4 regions of the Paenibacillus sp. LC231 genome follow, and region 1 is predicted to be linked to each of the others. Evidence: riboswitches for the same ligand, from Rfam matches in the RefSeq annotation. Region 1 holds a riboswitch; each other region holds the start of a gene.
The links. Region 1 has a riboswitch for ZMP and ZTP ahead of purT (phosphoribosylglycinamide formyltransferase 2). Riboswitches for the same ligand answer to the same signal wherever they lie in the genome.
Positions count from the first base shown of each region.

Region 1 (7,572 bases):
TACAGTATATCAATTTAACGATTCCGGTTGGGGATGATCCGGTTGCGTTTTTCGGAATTGTCCACGCAAGCGAAGGGTTGATACTGCTTGAATTGGAGCTGGTATCGGAAGATACCGTACCCTTTACAGATGATTTTGAAAGGATACAGACATTCTTCAGTCGCATGAAACGAACCGAGAATCGTGTGGAGGCGAGTCAAGTGGCTTGCGAGCTTGTGAAGGATATTCTTGGATATGACCGCGTGATGCTCTATGAGTTTGATGATCACTGGAACGGAAAAGTGGTTGCCGAAGCTAAAGAGCAGGAGCTGGAGCCTTTTTTGGGACATCATTATCCGGCATCGGATATTCCTAGGCAAGCCCGTGAACTGTATCTAAGAAATTGGCTGCGGACAATTGTTGATGTGAGTTATACGCCGGTTGAGATTATTCCTACGGTACAACCCTTGACTGGCAAGCCATTGAATCTCAGTTTATCTGCGCTGCGGAGTGTATCTCCGCTTCATATCGAGTATCTTCATAATATGGGGGTTGGCGCGACAACCACGATTTCCCTTATCCATGACAACCAATTGTGGGGTTTGATTACTTGTCATCACTATAGTAGAAAATACGTATCCCACCGGACCCGCAACCTGTGCAACTTTCTGGGCTCCTTTTTCTCCAACGAGCTGTATCAACGACAGCAGCTCGACGATTATCAAACCGAGTTGAGGCTCAGAATTTTATCCGCCCGCTTTACCGAAATTTTCATCGGCCAAACCGATGTATTCCATGTTATCGGACAGCTTGACAACGAGGAGCAGACCTTGCTCGATTTAATGAGCGCGACCGGGGCTGTCGTTTATTATCAAGATAATTTGATGCTGTACGGTACGACGCCAACCTCGAAGCAAGTCATGGAACTTGCCGGCTGGTTATCTGCCCGGGCCGAAGATTATACGTACCACAGTTCTAAACTCAGTGCCGAATATGAACCCGCTAAAGCTTATAGGGATATCGCATCAGGTGTATTGTATCTCGCTTTGTCACCAGGCCAACAAAATTATGTCATGTGGTTCAGGCCCGAGGTTGTTCAAATTGTGGATTGGGCCGGCGATCCGGCCAAAGCCGTTATCCAAGAGGAGGATAAAGTCCGTTTATCTCCGCGTAAATCATTCGAAAAATGGAGACAGGTGGTTGAGGGGACCTCATATTCTTGGAAGTCACAGGAGTTAAGCGTTCTCCCGCAATTGAAATCGATTGTCCGCAAGCAGACGGATGATCAATTAAGGCAAGCAAAAGAACAGGCCATACAGAATGCGAGAATTTTCAGAGAGAACGAAGAACGGTATCTGCAGCTTATGGGCCTGTCGCCAGTCGCTTTCTTGTCACTGACAACGGCAGGTACCATTATGTATTGCAATCCGCAGGCCGAATCGCTGTTCGGCGCAAAGAAACCCGAAGAGCTGCTGCAGCTTGAGATATACAAGTTGGCTAGAGAAGATTCGCGAGATGATCTGAGAGAGCAGATCAAACGGATGGAGCAGAATCAAGCCCAGTTAGTATCCGGCAGCGGCAGGTTTGTTACGCTGGAGGGCAACGGGATCGAGCTTGAATTTATGCTGGCTGCTATTCATCAAGGGCGTAGATCCTCCATTATGGTGATTCTGAGAGAAGGCACGGCGGAAGACGGCCCGGATCGGGTATACTCCGACGTGCTGGATCAGCTTCAAAATTATGTGACAACAGACCCGCTGACCGAACTGCCCAATCCGCTGACTTTTGAAAAAGAACTGTCGATGGACTGGGAGGAATGTGTTCAGAATAAGCTGCCTTTAGCCTTAATGATGGTCGATATTGACGACTTCCGCGTATATAATACTCTTCATGGTTTATATGGCGGTGATTTATGTTTGCAATGGATAGCCGATGCCCTGAAAATTATTGGCGAACACTATGGAGCGTCTATATCACGCTACGGTGGCGGCACCTTTATCCTGAAGCTGAAAAACGAAAGTCCCGAACGTACCTATGAATTGGCCGAGAAGATACGCCTGGGCGTGCTTGCACTCAGCATTCCCAAGGATCGCTCGGCAGAGGATGGGTTTATGACCGTTAGCGTGGGGGCGGCATGCCTTACACCAGCATCCATGTTAAAGTTCACGGATTTGATCGCGGAGACGGAAAAAGCAATGCATATGGCCAAGAGCAAAGGGAAGAACAGAGTCACGCTGTATGGATATGATGCGGATTAAACGGTGGATTCGAGTTTGTGTTACCCTCGGTAGTACTAGAATGAAAAAACGATAGTTGACAGCAAAGAAAGCCTGACGCTCTCAATAAGGGAGCAGCAGGTTTTTTTTGCTGAAAATGATAGAATGTACACTAAGGGTAGATTTAAGATTGGGCATTTGGGGGTGCAGCATGACACAAAATATGCAGGCAAGGGAAGCTCGGGGCAGAAGAAAGCGAACCGTGATTTATGTGTTGGGGGGATTCATTGGAATCCTGTTAATATATACGCTATATGTGGGCATCACCATTTGGAATTATGCGCAAAGAACAGCCGATATCCCGTCTGATGCAGCCATCGTGCTGGGGGCTGCTGTATGGGAAGGGAAGCCATCCCCTGTTTTTCAGGGACGCATTGATCATGCGCTATGGCTGTATGACCGGCAGTACGTAGACAAGCTGATATTTACAGGCGGACGCAGTTCGGAGGATGAACTTGCCGAATCGGAAGTTGCCAGGCAGTATGCCATCGAGCACGGTGTTCCAGAGAGTGACATCCTTGTCGAGTCGGCTTCGACGATCACGGAGCAGAATCTGCACTTTGCCAATAAGGTAGGAGATTCAGCAGGGCTGTCCTCTTACCTCATTGTAAGTGACCCGCTGCATATGAAGCGGGCGATGATGATGGCTGACGACATGGGATTGAAAGCCAATCCTTCACCCACAGCCCGGAGTGCGTATCAGAGCCTGAGAAGCAAAGTTCCTTTTTTAATCAGAGAAGTCTTTTATTACATCGGTTATCAACTGGCTTCACCATTCCGATAATATGTATGCGTTATAAGGCCGGTAAATGGATCGTAAAGGTTGTCCCATAATCGGGTATGCTCTCTACGTTCATCGTACCGCCATGATTATGAATAATGTTCTTGGTAATCATCAGTCCCAGTCCCGTCCCGGTGTCTTTGGTCGTAACAAAGGGCTGTCCCAGGGTTTGGATTTGCTCCTGCGTCATGCCAATCCCTTCGTCCTGCACGATGATTTGAACCTCTTGAGCGTTGTGCAAAATGTCCAGGGTAATGGTACCGCCTTGATTCATCGCTTCCATGGCATTTTTCAGCAGATTGATGAACACTTGCTTGAGCTGGTTTACTTCACCCTGGACGAAGACCGGTGCCATCGGATAATGAGGGATGATCTCGATATTTTTGAGGGCTGCTTGAACCTTCATAAGCGTAATGATCTGTTCCATAATGGCAAACACGTCGATGGGTCCGCTGACATGGACACTCTGCGGTTTCGAGAGCACCAGGAGTTCATTGACAATGAGCTCGATGCGTTTGAGCTCCGATTCAATGATTTCAAAATAGAGCTCGTTGCTGCGTTCCGCAGATCGCAGCAATTTTACGAATCCGTTAATCGAAGTTAAAGGATTCCGAATTTCATGGGCAATGCCGGCGGCCAACTGGCCGGCGGTGGTCAGCTTCTCGGATTGCATCACGCGATCTTCTTCCAACTGCTGCTCTGTGATGTCTTTGAAGATCCCGACCGCCGCTTTCTCACCTTCATAATTAATGATTAACGTGAACCCGGTGACCATTTTCTCTTGTCCGTCCAAACAGCGTATCAAATAATCGACGCTGCCGATCTCTCCGCTCTCCGTATATTTTGCCCTGCGTTTCATTAATGCGTTATGGTACGATGCGTCGACTACCACGTCGGTTGAAATCCCGAGGACGTCGCGGGGATGCGCAGCATTAACAAGTCTGAGCGCGGCAGGATTAACATAGTGGACAATGCCTTTTTTTGTTATGAGTACGGATAAGGGAAGTCCTTCCAACAGCTGCAGAAACGAATTTTCCTTCTCGTTTAGCTTCTGTTCCTTCAGCTCCAGCTGTCTCATAAGTTGTCTCAGCAAGGTTCGATCTTCAAACTGTACCAAGCAGCCACGGAAACTCTGCGCCAGCTCCTCCTTAACGCTGATACGTAAACTGAGGTATACTTCACGATCGGATGGATGGCGGTAAACATATTCAAACTGGGTTATGGATTGCTGTTGATCTTGAGTGGCTCTTGTGTTCCAAACCACTTGATTCAATAAGGCGCGGATGCTGCAATCTTCTTGTGACGCCCCGGCAGTTAACTCCTGCTGTGAATATCCCAATAGATCACTTAGTGCCGAATTGACCTTAAGAATCGAACCATCAAGCGATATCAATGCCATTCCGATTACGGCTTGTTCAAAGGCAAAATCATGATTGGGGTTGGAATAGGGCAGCACAGCAAGTCTCCTTTCAAATATCTGACAGGAATGAATTTATCCATATTATATGTTGGACCCTATCATTCATCAATCCTTTAAAGCGATAGATCTTTAACGAAATTTCTCGTTTTGGCGATAAATCCATCCCAAGAAGTGGCTTTCGCAATCGCTGAAGGATGCCATCGACATGCTGAAGTCTAAATCCTAATGTCGCCTTACGGTGATATTGCAATTAACGGGAAGATTAAGTATGATTTAAATAACAATGTATAGGTTTATGTGTAACTGGCGTAGCATGGGGGACCATGAGGGAGCACATAGATGACGACGGCCGTACGCCTGGGCAGAGGTAAGGGAAGCTTATTTCCCTTACCTCTTTATTATTTTCTGCTTTTTTATAAGTCTCTGAAACTACGAAAAGGGGATCAAACAACGATGTTAATAACGAAGAAAATACTGCTGCTAGGTTCGGGAGAACTCGGAAAAGAAGTCGTGATTGAGGCCCAGAGACTGGGTGTTGAAACCGTAGCGGTCGATCGTTATGCTGACGCTCCTGCCATGCATGTTGCCGATCACAGCCATGTCCTCGATATGCTGGATGGGGAGAAATTACGCGCAATCATCGAGCTGGAGAAGCCGGACCTGATCGTACCCGAAATCGAGGCGCTCGCTACTTCGGAGCTGGTTAGACTGGAGGAAGAGGGGTACCGGGTTATTCCTACTGCCAGAGCTGCGAAGCTTACGATGGATCGTGAAGGGATTCGCCGGTTGGCTTCCGAGGAGTTGGGACTGCCTACTGCAGGCTATCGATTTGCCGATACTTATGAGGAATTTAAACAGGCTGTCCTGGATATGGGCTTTCCGTGCGTGATTAAACCGCTGATGAGTTCCTCAGGCAAAGGCCAGAGTGTATGCCGCTGCGAAGGGGATATCGAGTCCTGCTGGAACATCGCGATGGAAGGCGGCCGCGTGCAGAACGGCAGAGTGATCATTGAGGAATTCATTACGTTCCAGTCAGAGATCACGCTTTTGACCGTTCGCTCCGTCAATGGAACAAACTTCTGTGCGCCAATCGGTCATATTCAGGAGAGCGGGGACTATATCGAATCCTGGCAGCCGCACAACATGTCCGATGAGCAAATGGAGGAAGCTAAATATATTGCAAGGACGATTACCGACGAGCTTGGCGGATATGGATTGTTTGGTGTTGAATTGTTCCTTGCTGCGGATAAAGTGTATTTTAGCGAGGTGTCTCCGCGACCGCATGATACCGGCTTGGTTACGCTGGTGACGCAAAATTTATCTGAATTCGCGCTTCACGTCCGTGCCATTCTTGGTTTTCCAATCCCGGAGATCGAATTAATAACGCCGGGAGCCAGTCGTCCGCTGAAAGCTGTGCGAGAGCTGGAGAACTACACAATTACCGGTGCCGAGCAAGCACTGGCTGTTCCGAATACGCAGCTGCGCATTTTTGGGAAACCGGTGACCAAGGTTGGAAGACGGGTCGCAGTTGCGTTGTCAACCGCCGGCACAGTAGAGGAAGCGCGTTCGCGTGCGAAGCAGGCTTTGGATGAGCTTGCTATTGAGGAAGCCTAATCATTACCGATTCTTAGGGTGGTGCATCCATAATCTTCTGAAAAAAAGGTCAACCGATTAACTGGTTGATCTTTTTCATTGAAATGATTTCGCGGATCAAAATCCGGTATGAACCGTTCTGACCTTAGTGACTTAGTTTTGTTAGTGGTTTTGATGATAAATATGCAGAAATTTATGTTCTTTCATGATAAGATACACAAGAATACAAACGACCCTCACCCATTATAATGTTTTCAAGGCACTGCTCTATAGGCTTTATAGCGTTATATTATCTAATAAATATATAGAGGAACGTTTAGTGACGGCATAGGAGAATCTACATGAGAGACATGACGCAAGGAAGTCCGATCAAGCTGATCATCATGTTTACGATCCCGCTTTTAATCGGAAATATTTTTCAACAATTTTATAATATGGCGGATACCCTGATCGTTGGGCGCACCATTGGTGTGAACGCACTTGCGGCCGTTGGCTCGACGGGCAGTATTTTGTTTTTTGTTATTGGCTTTGCCCAAGGCTTGACGGCAGGTTTATCCATCATAACGGCGCAGCGTTTTGGCGCCAAGGATATCGCGGGCGTTCGCAAAAGCGTGGGAACGAGTATATGGATTAGCCTTGTATTCACGGTTTTTCTGACCATTGTGAGTGTCATATTCACGAGGCCTGTCCTCGTCATGATGAACACGCCGGCAGAAATCCTGGATGATGCCTATTCGTACTTAATTGTCATTAATTGGGGTGTTGGGGCAGCCGTCCTGTTCAACTTGCTGGCGAACTTGCTCAGAGCGCTTGGGGACAGCCGGACACCGCTTCTATTCTTGGTAGTCGCAAGCATTCTGAATATCGTACTCGATCTGTTATTTATTCTCGTATTCAAGATGGGAGTAGCCGGAGCAGGGCTTGCCACGGTGGTATCGCAGCTATTCTCCTGCCTGCTCTGCTTGTTATACATTCATAAAAAGGTTCCGCTTCTGCAGTTCAAGAATGCCGATTGGTCCATCGATTGGACATTTATACGCCGGCATATGTGGGTCGGTTTCCCGATGGGCTTCCAAGCCTCCATCATTGCAATCGGTGCCATCATTCTTCAGATTACGCTTAACGGTCTTGGGGCAACAGCCGTAGCCGCATATACTGCTGCTCAGAAGATTGACATGCTCGCTACGCAGCCCATGAGTTCCTTTGGCATTACGATGGCGACTTTTGCGGCCCAGAACTTCGGTGCGAATCGCATAGACCGAATTAAGCTTGGAGTTAAACAATGTATATGGGTCTCGGGATCTTTCAGCATCGCCGTGGGGATGCTGGTTATATTCGCGGGCCCTGCAGCCGTCAGCCTCTTTGTCGGTCAAGGACAGGAAGAATTGCTGTCCCTTAGCAGGCTGTATTTCTTATCGAACGGAAGCACCTATTTGCTTCTGTCGCTGTTGTTCATCTACCGCTTCACGCTGCAGGGACTGGGACAGAGCTTTATCCCAACCGTAGCCGGCATCATGGAACTG
Region 1 is NZ_JFOM01000006.1:182,309-189,880, reverse strand. It holds gene AK95_RS03735 (diguanylate cyclase domain-containing protein) at 1-2,237, shown strand, start outside; gene AK95_RS03730 (YdcF family protein) at 2,407-3,039, shown strand; gene AK95_RS03725 (PAS domain-containing sensor histidine kinase) at 3,050-4,492, opposite strand; ZMP/ZTP riboswitch at 4,746-4,826, shown strand; gene purT (phosphoribosylglycinamide formyltransferase 2) at 4,910-6,070, shown strand; gene AK95_RS03715 (MATE family efflux transporter) at 6,391-7,572, shown strand, end outside.

Region 2 (7,572 bases), on a different contig from region 1:
CCAAGTCTAGGGCCGACAACACCTTCCGATCAATAAACAAGATTCTCCGAATCAACGTATTTCCGCGAACAGTGGGAACTTAAGGTCCGACAGGCCTTAAGGGCGTATAAACCTTTTTCCGTGGCTAAACCTATCTCCGTTTACAGCAAAAAGCCCGCGGGACGGTTCATCCGCAGGACTCTTTTGCTTGGTTATATATGCATGACCTGGTCAGAAGGATTCTCTACTTGATTCAGTACGCATGAAGCAGTTAGAAGCATCGTTAGTTCCCGTAATTCTGCTGCTTATAAGCAGCCTGCTCACGGTAATCCCCCGGTGACATCCCCATCAGCTTTTTAAACATCCGGCCAAACGAGATGGCATTGGAATACCCAACTTCGGTCGCGATATCTTGTACAGGCAGCATGGTCTCCTCGAGCAGCTTCCGGGCATGGTTCATCCGCAGCTCAATTAAATAATCCACGAATTTCTGGCCGGTCTCCTCCCGGAACAGCTTGCTCAGCGTCTTCCAGTTCATATTGAAGCGTTCGCTTAAATAATTGAGAGACAGATCCGGATTGCTCGAGTTCTGCTCCATAAACAAGCGCACCTTCTGAATCGTGTCCGCATGATTCCGGCCCTCCATGAGAGCGAGCATACTGTCGTACAGAGCGGATAAAGCCTCCCCGAACTCCTGTTCCAGCTGCTCCAATGTATCGGATGATTGAAGCGCGTTCCGTAACGCAGGCTGCCCCTCTGTCAGCCACAAATCCTGAAATTCTTTTGCCATGCACGACATCTCACGTCCGAGCGAGTACATCATGTAATCCACCAGGTTCACCACGCCGTCCCGGTCCAGCATGTTTTGTCCAATGTTAAGGATGAGGGCATTGTATTTCTCCTGCCAATCCCTGTTGCCGAGCCGGAAGGATTGAGCCATCGAACGGATCAGGTTCAAGAAATCAAAGGCATGGCCCCGCTCCTCCCCGGATACTTGGGTGTAATGAATGATTCGGTTCTCACCGAGGATCATTTTGTATTTCAATGCGGTGCGTGCCTGATCATAGGAGTCCGGGATATCCGTATATCGCTCTGTTTTCTCCCCCATACCAACGGTTATGGTCAGCTTCAGATGCTGCTCCACCCACTGGCGGGTCTGCTCAAGCAGCGTGACCACATGCTGTGCTGCGTCCTGGTCATCCGCCATCGTCATCACGCCCAGCTTCGAAGCGGATATCCATTCTGTCCAAGCACTCGTTTCCTGCCCGGCTGCAATTTCTTGAACGACGCTTTTGAGGGCAAATTTGATCAAATACTGGTCCTGCTGCGGGTACTGCTCGCAGAACAATGGATATTTATCGATTTCGATGACATTGACGATCTGTGATTCGGACAAGTCCGGCAGTCCCATGACGTCCCGCTGCTCATTCCACTGCTCCATATGGGACGGGTACTGCCCCTCCATCAGCTGCTGGAACAGATACGCTCTGCGCAGCAGCAAATCCTCCCGATGCTGCTGTTGAAAGCTGCTCGCCTGTTCCAGCATACTTTCGAGTGCCGATTCGATAAATGCGAACTCATCCTGTTTGCTGTTATGGATCAGCGCGCTCGTTTTAGACTGTGAATAGTTATGAATCCGGGACACGATGGCTTCAATCGGCTTATAGTTTCGGCGCGTAACCACTACGATCCAGACGACCCCGGCAACGCACATGAGCAAGCCAACAATAAACCAGATATTGTACAGCTGGCTGACGATACCGACCACTCTGCCTTGGGTAAGACCTCCCTCATATACCCACCCGGTATAAGGCGAAATCGCCTTGGAGACAAGCTCCCCACTCTCTGCCATGGAGGTACCGGGGAGCATGGACTGCCCCTGCGTATCCTTCATATGAATGAAACTAACATCGGGATTTACCATGCCCTGAATCATGTTTTGTATGGCGTCCACCTTGATATTAACGGCAATAACGCCTTTCCCATGGGTAACGAAGGGTGCATCTCGCACCAGGGTCACCACATGCTGCATACTGTTGAAGCTGAACTCCCGGAAATTCCGCATCGCACTCCACTTTGCTTCACTATTGACCTGGTCCAAATAAGGCTTGAGAAAGTCATAATCCGCATAATCCTGCAAGTTGAACGAGGACGAAGTACTCAACACGAACTCATCCTGGGTCCGCACGAGCACCATGGAATCCACAAGCGGATTGGACACCTTGAACTGCTTCATGGCCTTCACCGCCTGCATGTTCAAATAGACGTTGTCCTGATCCTCATGATTGAAAAATCCCGACATATCGGGGTTGAACAACAATTCCTGCACGAGCAGCTGATCGATGGCCTTCAGCGAGTTGTCCACCGAACGCATCGCCTGATGAATCATCGTTTCATTTGCCTGAATCGCACCTTGCCGAGACTGTTCCCCGAGCATCTGGAAAAAGACAAAAAACACAAATGAAATCACGATAAAGAAGACCGGCATATACGATAAAAGCTGACGGTAAAACCACGCTTTTCTTCCCATAGGCATCCCCCTAAAGCGAATAATTCCTTATCTCATCGTCGATTTGAAGTAATTTCATCATAGAAGAATGAGCGGAGTTTACCAACACTTTTTTAAAGAGCGGAAGAAAAACAAGTCTAAAGCATCACGACTTCCATAGCATGGACGTGGTCATTAAACATATGTGATTTGAAAGCAATGAAGGGAGTTAACAAATTCAAAAACTATTTGATTTTATGTTACATAATCTTGAAAAGACTATTTGTACTCCTCTTATAGATTTTTAACAAGTGCACAGCCGGCTGATCATGCGCTTGAAGAACACGAACAATCATCTTATCCTCCTTTTGAAGAATAGTGCATATACACGTCTCTTAAGTTACCTGCTTTATAATATGGATACTCCATCTTCTGCTGAACTTGAAGAACTGTCTCCTTGGTCGTCAACATTTCGACCAAGTATAGCCCCAAGTCGATGGAAGCCGTAACCCCCGCACCAGTTACCGTATTACCATCACGCACAACACGAGCAGAAATCACTTCCGCACAATAAGGAGCCAGTAAATCATATGCTGATGAGTTGGTAGTAGCCCTTTTCCCATTCAGGAAACCAGCTGCGCCCATTAGCAAAGCCCCAGTACAAATAGAAATCTTATACGGTACAAGTTCCGCTGTCCGAACCCAGCTCATGAAATCCTCATCAAATCGAAGCGTTCTGGTTGATAAGCCCCCAGGGAAAAACACTAAATCAAATTCACCTAAATTAGGCAACACCGCATCGGACTTCATTTTAAGCCCCCGGTCATCCGTGATCTCCGGCCTGTCTGCACAAAACGTCCATGATACGTTTTCCTTCGCTTTCAGGATCGCTAGCCAGGTCACTGCTTCATAAAATCCAGCTAAGTCCATGCTTGTCATTCCATCGAATAACACAAACGCTATTTTCATCGCCGCTACCAGTCCTTTCATTCCTTGAAAAATAAATAAAGCGCTTGATCAAAAGATCAAACACTTTGCCCAGGCGTACGGCATATAAAATATGTGCTTCCTCGTGGTTCAATCCACTTTTACGCCAGTCACACATACCAGATTTTTAATACTTAATATACATGATCTTTGTTCACATTGTAAATATATGGATTAAAGTAAAGAAGGAGCACCTGCCGCAGCAAACTGCTCCTTGTATATTGACATACATCTCCCGTTAGTTGAGGAAACCATGCCCTGCCAGTAATCAAAACATAACCGTTGACGATCCTTAGTCCTCTTGGAGAGAATTATGTCCTGTAAAACCCTCTTGGATCTTTTTCATTCTTTCAAGGTGTGGTTTCAACTGCCGTAGTATCTCCGCTTTATGTGACTCTATTTGATCTTGGAAAAACATGTGATGTGCGTCATCCTTAATCGACGTAATCGTTTCGTTTAACGCGCGGAGCTCAGTCGCCAATGAGCGCAAGGTTTCTCTAGTCTTGGCGTCTATTGTTTTAGGATTAGACTTCCAATACAAATAGCTTATATGGTATAACGGTGGCCATGTCCTTGCCTGAGTTGCAAGATAAAACATATCCTGCTGCATATTCGTTGTCATTGCCGTATTATTAACTGAAAGCTGAGGAACAGCATTGTTTCTGAAGGTATCGCTAAATTCAATGATTGTTAACAGTTGCTCATCGATTTCTTCCGCTTGGATCTTCGCCTTATCGATCAATTGCCGAATCTTAGCAGGATCTTCATTTTCCTTCGACTCACTAATTGCCATTAAAGTGTCAGCAAGCGGATTCATTTCAGAAGCGTGCTTTACTAAATAGACAAATGCCGAGTCGTTCTTCTGCTGATACAGTGAATAGAGGTCATTGTATTTTACAGATGATTGGTTTTCCAAATGTTTGTACATCGCAGCGTTTATTAATATGTAAATAATAAGTATTAGTACGTAAATCTTTATGTGCTTGGGCAAAGGGGACTTCCTTTCTGAAACATTTAATTGTCCTGGTAGCGTAAAACATTCAAAAGAATAGTTTAGCATGGAATTCATCACCCATAAATGGATAATATATTCCACTAAACTGCCCGTTTGCTTTAATGGGATGCCAAGATGGATTGACCTTAGGCAACCTTGTTATCGGGCATGTATTCACTTTCTCCTGAACTTACTTATTAATCATTCAATAATGAAAGAATTTGTACATCTTTCGCCTACAGGCCTGATTTTCATCAGGATACAATGGAAGCTATCAATAGGCGAGAGGTGATTAATCATGAATGCACAAACGGCACAGCCGGTGGGCAAGGCCAAGCTGGACAAGAATATGAAAGCGGTTGCCAAAACACTCAAAGGGCGCTGGAATGCTCCGTTAGCCGGCTACCTGTTCATCGCTCCCTGGCTGCTGGGCTTTCTTATTTTACAGCTGTGGCCCATTATCCAGTCCTTCTATTTATCCTTCACCGAGTATTCGCTGCTGGAGCCGGCCCGCTGGATCGGACTTGAGAACTACCAGGATATCGCTCACGACCGGCTCTTCTTCAATTCGCTGAAGGTGACATTTCTGTACGTGATCGCTTCCGTGCCGCTGAAACTGCTGGCCGCGCTGGCTGTAGCCCTGCTGCTGAACCGGAACATCCGGGGCATATCCTTTTACCGGACCATCATTTACCTGCCCTCTCTGATCGGCGGGAGCTTGGCGGTGGCCGTGCTGTGGCGCAATATTTTCGGTTTGAACGGCTTCATTAATCAGCTCGTGATTTGGGTCGGGATCGCCCCCAAAAACTGGATCGGCACCCCCTCCACCGCCCTCGGCACCCTGGTGCTGCTGACGGCCTGGCAGTTCGGTTCATCGATGATTATTTTCCTTGCCGGTCTCAAGCAAATCCCAAGTGAGCTGTATGAGGCCGCCTCCGTGGACGGGGCCTCGCCGCTCCGCAAGTTCATCCGGATTACCCTGCCCATGTTATCCCCGGTCATCCTGTTTAATCTGATCATGGGCATCATCAACGCATTCCAGATGTTCACATCGGCTTTTGTTGTCACGAATGGAGGACCGGTCAATTCAACCGAGATGTTTGCCCTGTTCCTGTACAATAAAGCCTTTGGATCCCTGCAGATGGGCTACGCCTCGGCCCTGGCCTGGATATTGCTCGTTATTATCGGCATCGCCACGGCGCTTAATTTTGTCGCGTCCAAATACTGGGTCTTCTACGAAACCGAAACGGAGGGCCGCAAATGACAGGTTCACATAATAAACAAAACTGGCTGGTCCATGTAGTGATGATTGCATTCTGTTTCGTGATGTTTTATCCCGTGCTTTGGTGGATCGGAGCCTCCTTCAAATCAACACCGGAAATCAGTCTACCCACCCTGTTCCCTAAAGTATGGTTGTGGCAAAATTATACGGAAGGCTGGATGGCACTGCCCAAGTATACATTTACACGCTTCTTTATGAACAGCCTCATGCTCAACGTGGCGACCACAATCATTCATGTCATTTCAGCCAGCCTGGTGGCTTTCGGCTTCGCCAGGCTGACCTTCCCGCTGAAGGGGTTATGGTTTTCCATCCTGCTCATGACCCTGATGCTTCCGGGACAGGTCACGCTCATCCCGCAGTATACGATGTTCCATTCCTTCGACTGGATCAATACCTATCTGCCGCTGATCGTCCCGTCAGCCATGGGCGGAGCCTTCTTTATTTTCCTGATTGTCCAATTCATCCGCGGCATTCCGCGGGAGCTCGATGAGTCAGCGAAAATCGACGGCTGCTCCTGGTTCGGCATTTATCTGCGCATCATCATGCCGCTGACCCTGCCGGCACTCATCACCGTTACGATCTTCTCGTTTATTTGGGGCTGGGACGAATACTTTGGGCCGCTGATTTATCTGAATACCGTGGACAAGTATACTGTCCCGCTCGCGCTCAGGATGTTCATCGACTCCCAGTCGGCCGTTCCGTGGGGGCAGCTGCTTGCCGTATCCCTGCTCTCCGTGCTCCCGCCGGTGATCATTTTCTTTCTGGCGCAAAAGCATTTCGTGGAAGGGATCGCCACAACCGGGCTGAAAGGTTAAGTTTCAGAGCGGTAAACGGATACTGTGCCGTGTTCTTTCAGCTCTTCTTCAGGCAGCGGTCAAGACGGAGAGGTTCAAGCATCCGGCTTCCGCCAACCAACATGGACATTGAGGCAGCAGCGTGAATGCAGAGTCCTCATGGCTTCCAAGGGGAGGGAAAAACGCATGAATCCGTTTCGCACGTTCCGCATCGATTACGTTTTTTTCTTCAGCTTTGCCGGTTTTATCGCGGTTCTCATCACGATTATGATGATTGTCAGCTATCGATTTTCGGCAGATGAGCAGGCGGACAGCGCCTCCATGTACCAGCAGGCGGTGCTGCAGCAGCTTAACAAGCAGCTTACCGACCAGATGAGCGCTGTGGAGCAAACCTCGCTGGCCGTGTCCATCAACTCCCCTCTGGTCAACTATATAACGATGAAAGGAGATTATTATGCACGCAAGAAAGCCAGCGACGAGCTGAACCGGGATTATTTGGCGCCGATGCTGAACAGCTCGCGCTCCATGTTTTCCTTTCAGATTTATATGAAAGATCCGCTTCAGGTTGATCCCAACGCCAACATTCAATACCTCCCGCTCGCCTCGGCCAGAGGAGAGAGCTGGTATCCGGCCGTCGACAAATCCGATTTTCTCTGGATCGGCCAGCGCGAGGTCGGTTCGCCGCAGGGAAAGCAGCAGGTGATCAGCTTCGTCCGGAAAATCACCACGCTGGACGGAGTAAACCGGGGAATTTTGATCATCAATGTTCGGGTTAAATTTTTGCAGGAAATTCTGACGGAAGACAACTCCTCGGCCAGTCGGCTGCTGCTCGACTCCGGCGGCCGGATGATCATGCACACCCGGATTGCTCCGCCCCCCGGGGAAATCGACGCCATCCTGGAGCGGGTCAGCGGGGACGCCGGCCATGCGCATCAGTTGTTGGCCGCCGCCGGCTCGCTCCCGGAGAAGGACATGCTCACCGTGTGGTCACGGACGTCCCCCGGCAGCTGGATGCTGGTGGAGCTTACGCCCTGGAAGGAAATCACCA
Region 2 is NZ_JFOM01000053.1:119,029-126,600, forward strand. It holds gene AK95_RS27880 (helix-turn-helix domain-containing protein) at 263-2,509, opposite strand; gene AK95_RS27885 (DJ-1/PfpI family protein) at 2,825-3,436, opposite strand; ZMP/ZTP riboswitch at 3,497-3,578, opposite strand; gene AK95_RS27890 (hypothetical protein) at 3,747-4,514, opposite strand; gene AK95_RS27895 (carbohydrate ABC transporter permease) at 4,747-5,712, shown strand; gene AK95_RS27900 (carbohydrate ABC transporter permease) at 5,709-6,545, shown strand; gene AK95_RS27905 (cache domain-containing sensor histidine kinase) at 6,711-7,572, shown strand, end outside.
Region 2: another riboswitch for ZMP and ZTP. It lies ahead of AK95_RS27885 (DJ-1/PfpI family protein); the one in region 1 lies ahead of purT (phosphoribosylglycinamide formyltransferase 2).

Region 3 (7,572 bases), on a different contig from region 1:
CGTAATCCGGTTGTCATTCTCACATCTGGTTCGGAGAAGTATTCCTTCCGCTTCCAACTGCTGAACATGACGGGTCACCGCAGCTGGATCAATAGACACTGCCTTCTGCAAATCCGTTTGGCTAATTTGGCCCCCCGTTAATTTGCATAAGAGTTCGAGCCGATTGGGACTAACTCCAGCACATCGTTCAAACCGGGTCGAAATATGCTTGTTTAAATGCATTAGCAAGTACAGCAAGTCTTCCGTATGGCACGTAGCGATTATAAAGACCCCCTTCAATTCATTGACTCATCAATGTTTGATGGGTCAATCATATACCTTTGTTTTCTGAAAATCAAGTCTTTTGCATAAAAAATTGAATCGGATTTCATGTATAATAGGAAGTAGATTCCTAATTCATAGATTTGAGGAAAGATTAGTTTTTCATGGAGAATGTAATGCTAACGCATGAACAACATAAATCAGGAGGACAAGGTTATGGCAAAAGCAAGAGTTCCAAAGAGACCCACTAGAGATGAGTTTGTACTGGAAGAGCTCGGAAATCAGCTTACGGAAGCTTACCAGGAGGAATCGGTCATCGTACTGACGGTCTGGGGATGGGAAGAAGCAGTCCGCGGACAAATCGATCAAATGGACTCCCGCACAGGGAAGGTGCACATGAAAGAAAATGGCGTCATTAGGAAGGTTCCCTTTATGGATATTATGGAAGTGAATTATCCCAGGGACTAATCAGAATTATACTGAAAAAGGAGATCCTGCGAGGATCTCCTTTACTTTATCTCTGTCTAATTATAACCATCCATTCAGCTGTCATTGTACCACGCCACTGAGCAAGCTTTCCCACTCCTGAATAATGCGATTTTTATTCAGACGATGGCCGATCAGCGTAAGATATCCGCGTTGCAGCTGCAGCGTGCTTGGCTTACATTCAAGCTCTGACCCCGCCCACTGAACTAGAGAGGGACCCGTCGAGAGATGGATGTAACCTTTGGTCCGAATCAGGCTGGAGCCCAGTGCACCGAGAAAAGTTTCGATCGCGCTCAACTGAAGCGGGAAGGGGGATGGAGCAGATAAGGTCAAGGTATCCATGCCCGTGAAGGATGTGCTGCTGTGTCCGGACTCTTCTCCGTGCAGATGGCTATGGTGGTCATTGGCAGATCTCTCTGGCTGGTGGTGCGCATGCTTGCTGTGATTTTCAGTCAACGGTTTGTCTTGCGAATGATCCGCAAGATCTCCTGGCTTCCATTGCGAAGTTGGAAACGAATGGCTCGGGTCCTTAGAGGCCTCAAGCTGAAGCTGAAGCGTCGAAAACACTTCATTTTCATCCAAACGGCTGTAGTCGGTTACGGACAGGCTTGCCGTCGTGTTTATTTTTCTAATGGAGGTCATGACTTTGTTGATCTGTTTATCGTCGCAGTCCCCGGCCTTGTTAAGGATGATCATATCCGCGAAGCTGATTTGTCCCCGCAGGGTACGCACCAGCTCACGACTGGATGCAAAGAAGCTGTTGTACTCGAGAAATTTGCTGCAGTCGGCCAAGGCAATTTTGTGCTGGATTGAGATTCGATCAGCCAGGGACGGATCCTGCAGATCCTCAAGAATCTGTTCAGGATTCGCCACGCCGGTCGTTTCGATGAATATGAGATCCGGCTTCTGATCTAACAGGGTTTGCAATGCTTGACCCAGCTCGTCTCGCCGGGTGCAGCAGATGCATCCGTCGAGCAGCTTCTCAATCGGAAGATCGGGGATTTGGTTGGAGACCGTATCACCATCCACATCTTGTTCGCCCATCTCATTCATAAGCACGGCGGTTCTCCACTGCCGCTTGGCGGCATATTCCAGCAGTCTGAGCAGCAGCGTGGTTTTGCCGCTTCCCAAAAATCCGCTAATCAATACAACGGGTATCTTGTTCATTAATTGATTTCCTCCTTGGTCTCGTTATCATTCGAATACAGCTGGTCAAACTCCGCGACGGAGTCCGGATTCGTGAAAATGTAAGGGGATGCCGGCTGCTCGACCGGCTGAATCTGCTTCGCTTGAATTTGCAGCGTCTCTTTACCATTCAAGGTGGCGACCTGGATCGTGCCATCAATCTGGACCCACGTATCATTAGCGAACGACGCAGCATTCGTGCCCCGCACAAGAACCCCGAACGGTACGGCGTCTGCCGTGCAGCACATCACGAGGAATCGGCTGACGGCAAAGGTATCCTCATTCATATGTCCGTCGCGGAAGACGAATCCTTGCACCGAGATGGTTTTTCCTTGAAAATGCTCTTTGTACATATCCATGGCCCCGACGGTTTCCGAGAAAATGTCCGGTTCCACCTTAATGACGGGCAGCGTATATAAGCGCTTGGCAAGCTCTGCAAACTCCACACTATAGATGTCCTTGGCAACGAATCGTTCGTTCAAAGCGATATTTTCTTCTGCTCCTTGATCCATGCCGGGTAATCGCTTATCCGTGCCTGAAAAGGCGGACGTGTTGCGGTCATCGGTTTTACGCCGTACATCGGGATTCGGATAGGTGTAGATCATTCCTTTTTTGGCTGCCATATCGCTGCCCAGGGCTTGGTCCGGCAGGAGCAGGCCAAACAGCAGCGGCACCGTGAATAACCCGTATACAGTTACGTTTTTGACAAGGCCGGCAGGCAGGGGATGCTCGCAATCACACACCTCTCCGGAATCGCCCGCAAGGGAATGCCACATCATCCCGAATGCAATGAACAACAACGGAACCGGGCAGAGAAGCAGCAGGGTCTGCATATGAGGCGCTAGGTAATATTCGAGCGAATCTGAAGCATTCAGATGCATGATATAAGCGGCGAGAGCCGCAACAAGCAGCGACCGGAGCGTATAGTGAATCCGTATCCTCAAACTGGACTTCATCCTCCCAATCACCTCCAATCTCAAGCGGATACCTGATGATCCTAAACGGTCCCGGTAGTCTCGTTTGGTTTTTCGTCAATCTTTCATCCTTAGGCAGCTATCCACCCAAAAGAGCGTTGACGGCTACAGAGCCGATGAAGACAAGCGTCATCACCAGCAGGCTTAAACCGATGACGAATTTAGTCTTGAAGGTAGCCGACAGCATGAGCAAGCTTTTGAAATCCAGCATCGGGCCGAGCACGAGGAAGGATACGAGCGGACCTACGGTGAAGGTGTGCGTGAACGCCGATGCCACAAATGCATCCGAAGTCGAGCAGAGGGATAGAATGAAAGCAAACCCCATCATGAACAGGTAAGAAGCGGTGGGACCGTTCCCCAATGCCAGCAGCTCTTCTCTAGGAATGAAGGATTGGATGCAGGCTGTCAGGAATGCGCCAAGAACCAGGTATTTGCCCATTTCGATCAATTCGTCTCCGGCGTGGACAAACAGGCTTCTCCAGGTTTTGGGATGCTCGTGCAGCTTGCGTTCACCAACGGCGGAATCTTGTTCGGAAAACTCTTGTAAGGAACGCTTGAGCGGGTTGTTCCTTGAAAAAACATAGACAAGCAAACCTACCGTTACCGCGACTGCAAAAGCCAGTCCCATCCGGCCGATCGTCACTTCGGGATGCGAACGGAAGGCCATGATCGTCGCAGCGAACACAATGGGGTTCAGGATAGGTCCGCTGAGAATAAAGGTTACAGCGATGTAGGCAGGCATCCCCTTAAGCATCAGCCTTCGGACGACCGGGATCATCCCGCATTCACAGATGGGAAACACGATCCCCAGCATGGAAGCGAACAGGACGCCGATGACCGGATTTTTGGGCGTGATCCGACGCACCCACTGTTCTTTAACGAACAGCTGAAGAAGGGACGACAGCAGAACTCCAAGCAGTACAAAAGGAAGCGCCTCAAGGAAAATGCCTGTAAAAACCGTTTTTACCTGCTGTATGTCACGGCTAGATATTAGACTTGTATCGTTCTGCAGCCTTATCGTCAAGACCGGTATCACGAAGACAAGCGGAATCATGAAGGGCAGCATTTTGAAGATTACCGGATATTTCATTCAGGCCTCCTGGAGCGAATTGTTCTTAAGACATTCTATGCTTGTACCATCGGCAACATACTAGATTCTTGCAAATTAATCAAAAAGATTACGATTTAATACGTGAACTTCATGACCGGTAGCGCGAAGTCCAAAGTCGTGATATATTTAAAAAAAGTTTTCTGTGTGTTACTGGCGTAGCTTGGGGTACCAAGAGGGAGCACATAGGATCATATGCCGTACGCCTGGGCAAGAGGTAAGGAGACGATCAGTCGCCTTGCCTCTTTATGTTTTTAATACAATGGCGAAGGAGCGGATTAGCATGAGTAAGGAACCCGTAATTTTGGATGGAAAAAAGGTATCCGATGATATTAAGGCAAAGCTGGCGGTGAAGGTACAGGAATTGAAGCAGCACGGGATAACGCCTTGTCTGGCAACGATTCTGGTTGGCGATGATCCTGCTTCTGCGACCTATGTGCGGATGAAGGGAAATGCTTGCGAGCGGCTTGGCATCATATCCAAGAAAGTGGTGCTGGAGACATCGACCTCGACCGAGGAGCTGATCGCCGCGATACAAGAGCTGAACGAGGATCCGAATGTCCACGGTATTCTGCTGCAGCATCCGGTGCCGCATCATATCGATGAACGGGCGGCTTTTGATGTCATTGCCATTGAAAAAGACGTGGATGGAGTAACCACGCTCGGCTTCTCGCAAAATGCGTTTGGTTTTGCCGATTATCCTTCTTGTACGCCTGCCGCGATTATTGCGATTATGGATTATTATGATCTGCCGATCGAAGGGAAGCATGCCGTGGTGGTCGGACGCAGTCCGATTCTGGGTAAGCCGGTATCGATGATGCTGCTCAATCGCAATGCTACCGTTACGATCTGCCACTCGAGAACGAAGAACCTCGGGGAGCTTGTGTCCCAGGCGGATATCGTGGTTGCGGCCGTAGGCAAACCTAATTTCATTCAAGGGAGCTGGATTAAGCCGGGTGCCGTTGTATTGGATGCCGGCTACAATAAAGGGAATATCGGCGACTGCGATTATGAAGCCTGCGCGAACGTGGCATCTGCGATTACACCGGTACCGGCAGGTGTCGGCCCCGTTACGATTGCTACATTGCTGAAGCATACCGTCGAGTCGGCCGGGCGAACCGTGCAAGCCTAAAGGAAAGCCACAGACCATTTGCATATGAATGAAGGTGCGCCCATGAAATGCTCGATGAGGTTCGCTCGGAAGTGAAATAAGCCCATAGAAGAAGTCCGTCTGCACAAGGCGGACTCTTTTGTTGTCGTTAGATAAGAAAATGACGGCAAATTGCGCTTATGTAAAATACCACAGAAACCGTGCTCCAGCGCGGGTTTTTATGCACTATCGGGAAGTGTTCGAACGACCTTGCTGAAATAATGGCTTGCTCTGAAATGCTTTTCATCATTTACAATATGGTTACTGGCTAGAATCTACGGAAGAGGGGCGAGTTTCATTGAATAAGAAAATCATATTTTTTGATATCGACGGGACGCTGCTGGATCATGAAAAGAAAGTTCCGGCTACAACGAAAGAGTCCATTCAGGAGTTAAAGGATGCCGGGCACATCGTCGCTATAGCGACAGGGCGCGCTCCCTATCATTTTGAAGAGCTGCGGGAGGAGCTCGGTATCAATTCCTATGTTTGTATGAACGGTCAGTATGTGGTTCATGAAGGCAAACCGATCTATGGAAATCCATTGGCGCAAGATGCCTTGCAGAAGCTGACGGAGCAGGCCGTTGAGTTTGATCATCCGATCATATATGCCGGCAGTGAAGCCATGAAGATGAACGTAACCGAGCACGTTCATATCGATTCCAGCTGGGGGGAACTGAAACTCACGATCCCTGAATATGATCCGGAATATAACTTGGGCAGAGATATTTATCAGGCCATTGTATTCTGCACGGAGGATGAGGAAGCGGCTTACGTGAACAATTTCGCAGGCCGGTTCGATTTCGTTCGATGGGGTCCTTATGGAATCGATGTGCTGCCGTCCGGGGGATCCAAAGCCGAAGGGATCAAACAATTGATTCAGCTGCTGCACATCGATCTGGAAGATACTATTGCCTTTGGCGATTATCTGAATGATCTGGAGATGCTGTCGTACGTGGGCCACGGTGTGGCGATGGGCAATGCGCCGGAAATCGTCAAGAAGGCGGCCAGGCATATAACCAGGGATGTTGATCAAGACGGTATACAGTACGGCCTCCGTCTGTTGGGTCTACTGGGTAAGGAACCGCAGGAAATCGTGTAGTTATTTTACGATAAAAAGTCATGAGCGTGTCAGTCTTCGTTCCTGAGGGACGATAAGGACTGACATGTTTTCGGTTTGAAGTGCATTTCGAGAAGCGCAGTTTTGACGATGGAATGAGGGAACAACATCGCTGTGAGATGAGAGCATTTAAGAAGGTTATCTTATGACCTGGGACAATCCCGGCCATAGGATAACCTTTTTTAGATGAAAGTGCAGGTCTTCACGCAGCCTGCTTCCTGGTTTAGCAGCCTTACAACAAGTATAATCAAAAAATAATTGTAAATAATTATTAATTGTCTATATACATTAGTGTGCGTCGTACAGTATAATGATTACAGGAGTTGATGATATGTCAGAGGATCAAGATATTCTGAACAGTTTGGTGCAGGAGCTTCGGCGAGGAACGATCATACTTGGTGTCCTCAGCCAATTGTCGGAACCTCAGTATGGATACTCATTGGTGACCATATTGCAGGAGAAGGGTATCAGCGTGGAAGCGGGTACTCTGTATCCCTTGCTGCGGCGGTTGGAGAAACAAGGCTTGCTGGATAGCGAGTGGGACACGAATGAAGCTCGTCCGAGAAAATATTACATCATAAGTCAGACAGGGAAAGAAATATATCGGCAGCTTTACCATGAATGGAAAGTTATGATGACAAGTCTTGAAGGGCTTGTTGATGACAAGGGGGACGTTTAGTAATGGATCTGATTAACAGGTATATTTATGCAGTGACGCAGAAGCTGCCCGAATCACAAAGAGCCGATATTGAAAAGGAACTTCATGGACTCATCGAAGATATGCTGGAAGACAGGGGAGCAGGCGTCGGGATTGCAAGCACTGAAGATATAGAACAGGTGCTGCTCGAGCTTGGGCCACCCGGAGACATGGCAGCTAGATATAGAGGAAGAGAACGGTATCTCATTGGACCCGGTTTGATCGACAGTTATTGGTCTGTCCTGCGGATTGTATTGTACTCGGTCGTCATCGCTCTTGGCATCGCGTACATGGTTGATTTCTTTACAAGCTCGGATCCTACCGCCGAGAAGCTTCTGGAGTACTTTGTCTCCTTGCTGAGTGTGGCTATTCACGGGTTCGCATGGGTTACCGTTATTTTTGCCTATATCGAATATCGCGGTGCTCGGCAAGTTTCTAAGGACGCTTGGAAACCATCGGATTTGCCTGTAATTCCGGAACCAGCCGTTCGGATTAAACCGATCGAGCCGGTGCTGGGCATTCTATTTTCCGTGCTGTTCTTCGTCCTGTTCACGTTTTCCCTTAATCTGATCGGTGTTCATCGATTTGATGAAA
Region 3 is NZ_JFOM01000015.1:617,238-624,809, forward strand. It holds gene AK95_RS12955 (MarR family winged helix-turn-helix transcriptional regulator) at 1-222, opposite strand, end outside; gene AK95_RS12960 (YolD-like family protein) at 478-729, shown strand; gene AK95_RS12965 (CobW family GTP-binding protein) at 811-1,914, opposite strand; gene AK95_RS12970 (TIGR03943 family putative permease subunit) at 1,914-2,888, opposite strand; gene AK95_RS12975 (permease) at 2,986-3,996, opposite strand; ZMP/ZTP riboswitch at 4,154-4,233, shown strand; gene AK95_RS12980 (bifunctional 5,10-methylenetetrahydrofolate dehydrogenase/5,10-methenyltetrahydrofolate cyclohydrolase) at 4,298-5,146, shown strand; gene AK95_RS12985 (Cof-type HAD-IIB family hydrolase) at 5,463-6,263, shown strand; gene AK95_RS12990 (PadR family transcriptional regulator) at 6,613-6,960, shown strand; gene AK95_RS12995 (HAAS signaling domain-containing protein) at 6,963-7,572, shown strand, end outside.
Region 3: another riboswitch for ZMP and ZTP. It lies ahead of AK95_RS12980 (bifunctional 5,10-methylenetetrahydrofolate dehydrogenase/5,10-methenyltetrahydrofolate cyclohydrolase); the one in region 1 lies ahead of purT (phosphoribosylglycinamide formyltransferase 2).

Region 4 (7,572 bases), on a different contig from region 1:
GCACGCCATAGGCAACGAAATTGTACAGAAGACCAGAAGCGTTAACCGGGCTTCCGTGAGTCAAATGGCCGCCATGGGCCAGGTTCATGCCGAGCACGGTATCTCCGGGCTTCAGGGCTGCCAAATATACCGCCATGTTCGCTTGGGCACCGGAGTGCGGCTGAACGTTGGCATGCTCGGCTCCGAACAATTCTTTGGCGCGGTCACGGGCGATATCTTCCACGATATCCACACGCTCACAGCCACCGTAATAGCGTTTGCCAGGGTAGCCTTCCGCATATTTATTCGTCAGCACCGTCCCCATTGCTTCCATAACCGCTTCGCTGACAATATTCTCAGAGGCAATCAGCTCAATGTTGCTGCGTTGACGCTTCAGCTCCAAATCCATCGCTTCCAATACAGCCGGGTCACTCTTCCGCAAATGTTCCATCATGTTCATATCCTCCCATAATCCATCGTTATTTTTTCTTGCAAACTTAAAACTACAAGTAGTCATCATTGAAAAAGCGAGTTCTCATTCGAATCAATCGCACAGCGTGGAATCATCCCTCTGCTCGAGTCGGTACACCGCACGTTCTCCGCCGATCAGCTTGGGGCGGGTATAAGCCGCAGTTACGCGCGCCTCCCCGATATAACGCTCGGTCGGCCGGAATGGAACCGCCACTCTCCGCAAATGCATGCCGATCAGCGTCTCGCCGATATCGACACCCGCATGGGCTTCAATCGATTCCGCAAGGCAGGGCTCCTTCATGCTGCGGTAAGCTGCGGAAGCCATCGACCCGCCCGCACCCGGAATGGGAACTGCAGCCACTTCCGTCAAGCTCAGCCGCTCAAGCAGCTCGCGTTCCATGACAAGCGCACGGTTCAGATGCTCACAGCATTGATAGACCACCGCGAAACCGAATTCCGCTTGAACCTCGGCAATGCCCTGGAGAAGCTGCTGCGCCGTTTCAAGAGCCCCGCCCGTACCGATTCGGCGTCCAACCACTTCACTGGTGCTGGCTCCGATGACCAGCACTTTACCCGGGCCTAAAACGGCCGCTTTGGCCAGTTCGCGGACAATACGCGCTGTCTGTTCGTTCAAGGAAACCTTGGAGATATCCGTCATGTCACAGTCCTCCCGATGATTTTTTCACAGAAGATGCTTCAATCCCATATCACGATAGCCGCCGCTGCATTACGCGTTCACTTATCGCGATTCATTCTTCAGGTAACGCTCCTCGATGGCCTTGATCTTGTTCACGCGGCCGACATGGCGCTCGCCATGACTGAAATCCGTCGTCAGCCATGCGCTGACGATTTCGGCAGCAAGTCCGGGCCCGACGACACGCTCACCCAGCGCAATCACGTTGCTGTCGTTATGCTCGCGCGTCGCTTTAGCTGAGAACACATCATGTGTCAGCGCGCAGCGAATGCCAGGTACCTTGTTGGCCGCAATACTCATGCCGATCCCCGTACCGCAGATCAGAATGCCGCGGTCCGCTTCACCCGAGACGACCTTCTCGCATACCGGAAGGGCATAATCGGGATAATCCACGGAATCGGAACAGCCGCAGCCCAGATCCTCCACCTCGTGGCCAAGACCCCGAATGACTTCCACGATTTCCTCTTTCAGACGAATGCCGGCATGATCCGTACCCAATGCAATTTTCATCTATGAAAAACCCCCTCGTATGTTCGCTTTTGCGTTTTAGCTTGTTTCATTATAACCCAAATCGGGCGCAAAAGACGAAAAAAGAGCAGTCGGCGCACGTATTGTGCTCCAAATGCTCTTTGCCCAGGCGACCGGCCGTATATTCCGATGCTCCATCGTGGTTTCATCCACTTCGTCGCCAGTTACACCGGATCATTTGTTTTTCAACTTCATCTTAAAGCAATACCATACGAAAGGCAAGTGGCTTTTTAGCCCAATGGCAGGCTTCATATCTCTAAAGACAAGGCTTAGTTGTGCCGATCCGCTTCCAGCTTGTCCAAAAGACGGAACAACGCCGTCCGTATCTCTGCGGCCGTCGCTTCATATTCCTCCCGCGAGCCCCCGAAAGGGTCGGAGATATCGAAGCTCGGGATGCGCTGACGCAGCTCGATCAGACGCTCCCGGTCACGGTCGCTGACATCGTGGCCCAGAGATCTGGCCAGCTCAAGCGCTGCATACAGACTATCCTGCTCCCGCAGATCGTCCAGCACCCGGCGGTCATCCTCAACGAACTCTTTCAGCGTGTGCATCTTGTCTGCGGCGTGCGGAAACTGCCTTATAGCATACTGCTTATGCGACTGGGTCAGCGTCAGAATCAGGTCCGCCCATTCCACCAGGTTCGCGGTCAACGGCTTGGACACCAAGCGTTCCTGGATATCCTGGTCTCGCAGTATGGATTCCGCATGATGGGACACCGGCATTCCATCCACGGCCGAGACGCCGGCGGACTTCGTTTCCAGCGGAATGCCCCGTTGTTTGGCAAGCTTGCGCAGCATGCCTTCCGCCATTGGACTGCGGCAGGTATTTCCCGTGCAGACAAACAGTATATTTTTCACGGTCCGTTCCTCCCGTTCGTAGGTTCTTTGGGGTTATTGTAACAAATATTGCGTCAAAAAATAAACATGGTGCCAAAGATAACCAAAATCAGTCCGCCCAGCATTTCACCGTACTCCCCCAGCTTATTGCTTACCTGACGGCCAAGCAGCAAACCGAGAATGGACAGCAAACCGCCCACGACCCCGAAGGAAATTACGATTAACAGCACATCATTCACAAACATTCCGAGCGAAACGCCTACCGAGAAGGAGTCAATGCTGACGCTAAGCGAAAACAGCAGCATGCCTAAAAATGCGGTAGGATGTATTCGCTGCCCCTCTCCGCCCCGCAGGGCGTTATACATCATATGCCCGCCCAATAAAAGCAGCAGCCCGCCGGCAGCAAGCCCTGTGACGTGGCCCAGTAACATGCCAACGTAGCGGCCGGCAAATAAGCCCAGCAGCGGCATCAGCATGTGAAACAACGCGATCATGAAGCTGATGCCCAGCATATGGCCTAAGCGCATACCGCCTCTCATTCCAACTCCGATTCCAAGCGAAAATGCGTCTAGCCCGAGTGCAACCGCCATCAGCAGAATCGCCGCAAGCTGTCCCGATTGGACAGACGCCTCCAGCATGCCCATTCCCCCAAGTCCCATGGTCTTGTACACCATATGCGGACAAGGGGTAAATGATGCCAACAGCGTTCATGCGGCTGCTTTAATTCACGTCGATGATGTGGTGTCCCGCGGCCTTGAGCAGCCGGTTCATGACGGCTGCTCCGAGGCCCTGCTCCGGGCACGCTTCGGCCAGGATGAAGGTTGCGCCTTCATCATCGAACCGGCGCAGGCCGGCGTACAGCCGGCGGGCCGCTTCCTCCGGCGCGGCCAGGCTGCCGAGCGAGACGGCAACGTCCGCGCGGTAGTGACCGATGTGCTCGTCGAACGACAGCACGCCGGTCACCTCCCCGCGCCGGGCAGCCGCCTCAAGCTCGGCCGCGATGCGTGCCGATACCGCGTCGGCACGCGGGCCCTGCACCACGCACATCGCACCCTTCGGTGCGTAGTGCGTGTACTTCATGCCTGGCGAGCGCGGCGCCGGGCTCTCCGCCTCCCCGGCGGCGCGATGAAGCGCCGGGTCCATGCGCACGCTTGCCGCAACCGCGGCAAGCTGCTCGGCCGTGACGCCGCCCGGGCGGAGCACCGTGACGGCGCCGTCTTCGCCGACTTGCACCACCGTTGACTCGACGCCCACCCCGGCAGGGCCGCCGTCGAGGACGCCGTCGATCGCCCCGGCCAAATCCTCCAGGACATGGCTGGCCAGCGTCGGGCTTGGCCGACCGGAACGGTTCGCGCTCGGCGCAGCCAGCGGACGCCCGGCGGCGCTGATCAAGGCCAGCGCCACGTTGTGATCCGGCATCCGCACGGCAACGGTATCGAGCCCTGCCGTCACACGAGGGGATACGGTACCCGGTTTAACGGGCAGCACCAGCGATAGCGGCCCAGGCCAGAACCTTGCCATCAGCGCCCTTTCTGTCTCATTCACATGACGGACCAAACCGTCAAGCTGAGTTAGCTCTGAAATATGCACGATCAATGGATTGTCCGACGGCCGGCCCTTCGCGGCAAAGACACGCTCGACCGCTTCCGTATTACCGGCGTCTGCGCCAAGCCCGTAGACTGTTTCCGTCGGAAAGGCCACGGTTCCGCCCCGCTCGAGCATCTGCCCCGCTTCCTGCAGCGCCTGCTTCGCCTCCTTCTCCAAACTCAAGCTCTCCCTGGAAAGCGAGTTCGATACATGCCACACCTGGGTTGAATTTGCAGCAGCCTCGCGGAAGCCGTTATCCCGCAGCTGGCTAGGTTCCATGCCATTCCCGTTCTGTTCCATTCCTATCCCAAACTTTCTGTATATGAATTATATAAACTCCAACGCATGTGTTGCCTATGCCCCAAAATAAAAAGCGCTTTTCGTTCTTCAGTCCCGTGCCGGTTCCCATTCAAACCAGTCGCGCCAAAGAGAAAGCACTCTTCTAGAGGTTGTTCAAAAAGTCCGCTTTTGATAAGAAAACCAATCGAGGTCAATTCAGAGCTGAGCGACCGCGATTCGGAAGTAGGTTTTCTTGCGATATAGAATTCCATCAACACCGTTGATAACTTATAAATCCTATATCTAACACGAAGCGAATCAGGAAGCAGCTCGGTATCGAATCTTGAATTCAGCCGGGCCTAAGTGGATGCTTACGAAGTCATGTTTCCTGCGGAAACATCTTAGGTGCTCACGTACCCAAAACAGCAGATGCTTTCGAAGGCGTTTTCTGAAAACGTGTAGCTCCGCTCCTCACTCCCTAGCTTCATCCAACTGAAGCGTTTTGGAAAAACGCACATCGGAAGCATAAGCTTCGGTGCTGAAAATCCGACTTTTTGAACTCGCACTTCTACTTCAAAGTTTATCATACCCGATCAGGATTGAAAATCAACTCGTTTATAATCCTAGAACAAGCTTACCACCCAGTTCCAAATGCCAAGGAACATATCCCACAAGAAGAAGCGGACCTCCGGTTCACTGTCGCCTGCATTCTTCGGTGTTTCCTCTTGGGAAGCCTCGTCGCCGGCCTCTGCTGAAACCGTTTGGATACCTGTGTCAACAGGCTGCGCCGCCGCATCCCCGCTGCCACCATCGATGAAACACAGCGGCGGGAACAAGACGCACCACCAGTTCTGCCCTTGACCTTCACCTAACGTAATCCGCAGCGCATCGTAATCGCCGGCCGGATACACCGTGCCCCCGTATAACTTCGTCGGAAACGGCACAACGCCAAGCTCTACGGTGTAACTGTACGTAATCCCTCTTTTCTTCAGCTCTTCACCCACCAATTGGCGGATTTCCGGAAGATGCTGCCGGGTTAATTCTTTGGCGTCTTCCAGGCTTTGCGGGTTCTCCAGCTGCAGGACCCAGAGCTGCATTTGCTCAACGACCGAATCACGAATCTCTCTTTTGACCAGCTGATCGGACGGGCTATCGGAATTCGCCAATATGCGAAGTCGTATCGATTCCTGAGGGATCGGACCGCCAACAACGGAAGCATCAATCTGCTGTCCTTCCCAAGCCATGATGACCATAAACATACAGGATAAGAGCACAACCATTTTCTTCACGATAATACGGAGGGTTTCACTATAATTTTTCATCTCGGACAACCGCCTCTCTATGAACGAAACTCTATGATGCTATCAGTATGTCCGCTGGTAAAAGATATAAACGTTGAATCTAGCAAATTTGATAAAAATCATAGATTGGTCCAGCATGAACCAAAAAAAGATGCGATCCCCAGTCGGAATCGCATCTTTGTTAAGATCGGTTATTCAGTTCGTCTCCGTGATTATGGAGCTTCCCACAAAGAAAAGCTTATCCCTGCTTAGAAGCCGCCGGGCGATAGGCATGCGGATCCGGCATATCTTCCTCCACTTCCTGTCCATGCAGCTTCACGCTCATGGCTACTCCCAGACTGGCCATACTGATCACAAGGGAAGTTCCCCCATAACTGATAAAGGGCAGCGTAATCCCGGTCAGCGGCATTAAACCGATAAACATGCCGATGTTCTCGAAGATCTGATATAGGAACATGGCCACGATCCCTATAATGAGAAACGGCCCCGCACGCTCCCGGGATTCCAGGGAGATCAGGATCAACCGATGGATCAGGATGAAATATAACAGAAGCAGAACGGAAGATCCGATAAACCCGAATTCCTCGGCAATCTGCACAAATATGGAATCGGAGTACGCATAAGGCACTCTGCCCGACTGGATCGACGATCCCTGCATGTAGCCCTCGCCGCTCATGCCGCCCGAAGCGATGGCAAGCTTCGCATTCGTTGTATGATAGCTGGCCTTGGCGGTCGCTTTCTCCGGATACAGCCACGGATCAATCCGTTCCACCCAGTGCGGCTTCAGTATTTTCGATTCCAGCAGTTCATCATGATAATGAATATAGGCCTGAGCGCCGCCGAAGGCCACGCCTGCCACAAGCGCAAGTCCAATGAGCGCGTGGGAGAACTTAACGTTCCCGATCCAGAGCAGCCCCAGCAAAATGACGACATAACTGAGCGCGTTACCCAGATCATTTTGGGCCATGACGAGCACAAAAGGCACGAATGCCAAGAGTCCGATCGGAACAACGTCCTTCCAGAAGGACAGCAGCGGTTTGTTTTTGCGCACCAATACAAAAGAAAGGAAAATAATCAGGATCAGCTTGAACAATTCAGCAGGCTGTATACTTAAACTGCCAATGTAAATCCAGCCTTGGGCGCCGTTGATATCCTTACCGATAAACATAACGAGGACCAACACGGCCAATCCGCCCAGATAAATATATTTAGCATATTTAATCAACAACCGGTAATCCAGCAGGCTGATGCCAAAAAAAGCAATGAAGCCGACAATATAAAAGGCAATCATGCGAAGATGAGAGCCTTCGAATTTGGTGTCAACGGTTGTGCTGTATATCGACGTAATGCTGATACCCATCATCAAAACCAGTACGAAAACAATAACGTAATCCATCTTCTTAAATTTTTGAAGCATGCTTTATGGTCCCCCTGTGCCCGAAGCTGTTAGCCCCGGTTTGCCTATACAGGCATATAACGATTATTCGAAAAAAAAGTTTGACACTGCTTATCGTTGATAGAGACGAAAGCCTAAAGGCAGCACTGCGATGGAGCGTTTCAAGGAGTATGCCAGCCCCTATGAAATATTCTAAAAGATTTCCTCCTCTAATACAATTCACGGGCCCTCCTGTAGTTACCAGCAAAAAATACAAAAGAGATGCTGCTCTCGATAGCATCTCTCTGAATCTAAATCCCAATAAACCGAATCAAGCCTGTTTGGGCGGAGCGGAACGGTACGTTTGAGGATTGGGCATATCCTCCTCCACTTCCTGTCCATGCAGCTTCACACTCATGACGACCCCGAGACACGCCATATTAATGATGAGTGAGGTTCCGCCATAACTGATGAAGGGCAGCGTAATCCCGGTCAAAGGCATCAATCCAATAAACATGCCGA
Region 4 is NZ_JFOM01000008.1:215,761-223,332, reverse strand. It holds gene AK95_RS05025 (serine hydroxymethyltransferase) at 1-433, opposite strand, end outside; gene AK95_RS05020 (TIGR01440 family protein) at 524-1,108, opposite strand; gene rpiB (ribose 5-phosphate isomerase B) at 1,190-1,654, opposite strand; ZMP/ZTP riboswitch at 1,769-1,850, opposite strand; gene AK95_RS05010 (low molecular weight protein arginine phosphatase) at 1,942-2,529, opposite strand; gene AK95_RS05005 (manganese efflux pump MntP) at 2,583-3,146, opposite strand; gene AK95_RS05000 (L-threonylcarbamoyladenylate synthase) at 3,229-4,374, opposite strand; gene spoIIR (stage II sporulation protein R) at 4,998-5,696, opposite strand; gene AK95_RS04990 (FtsW/RodA/SpoVE family cell cycle protein) at 5,914-7,092, opposite strand; gene AK95_RS04985 (FtsW/RodA/SpoVE family cell cycle protein) at 7,382-7,572, opposite strand, start outside.
Region 4: another riboswitch for ZMP and ZTP. It lies ahead of rpiB (ribose 5-phosphate isomerase B); the one in region 1 lies ahead of purT (phosphoribosylglycinamide formyltransferase 2).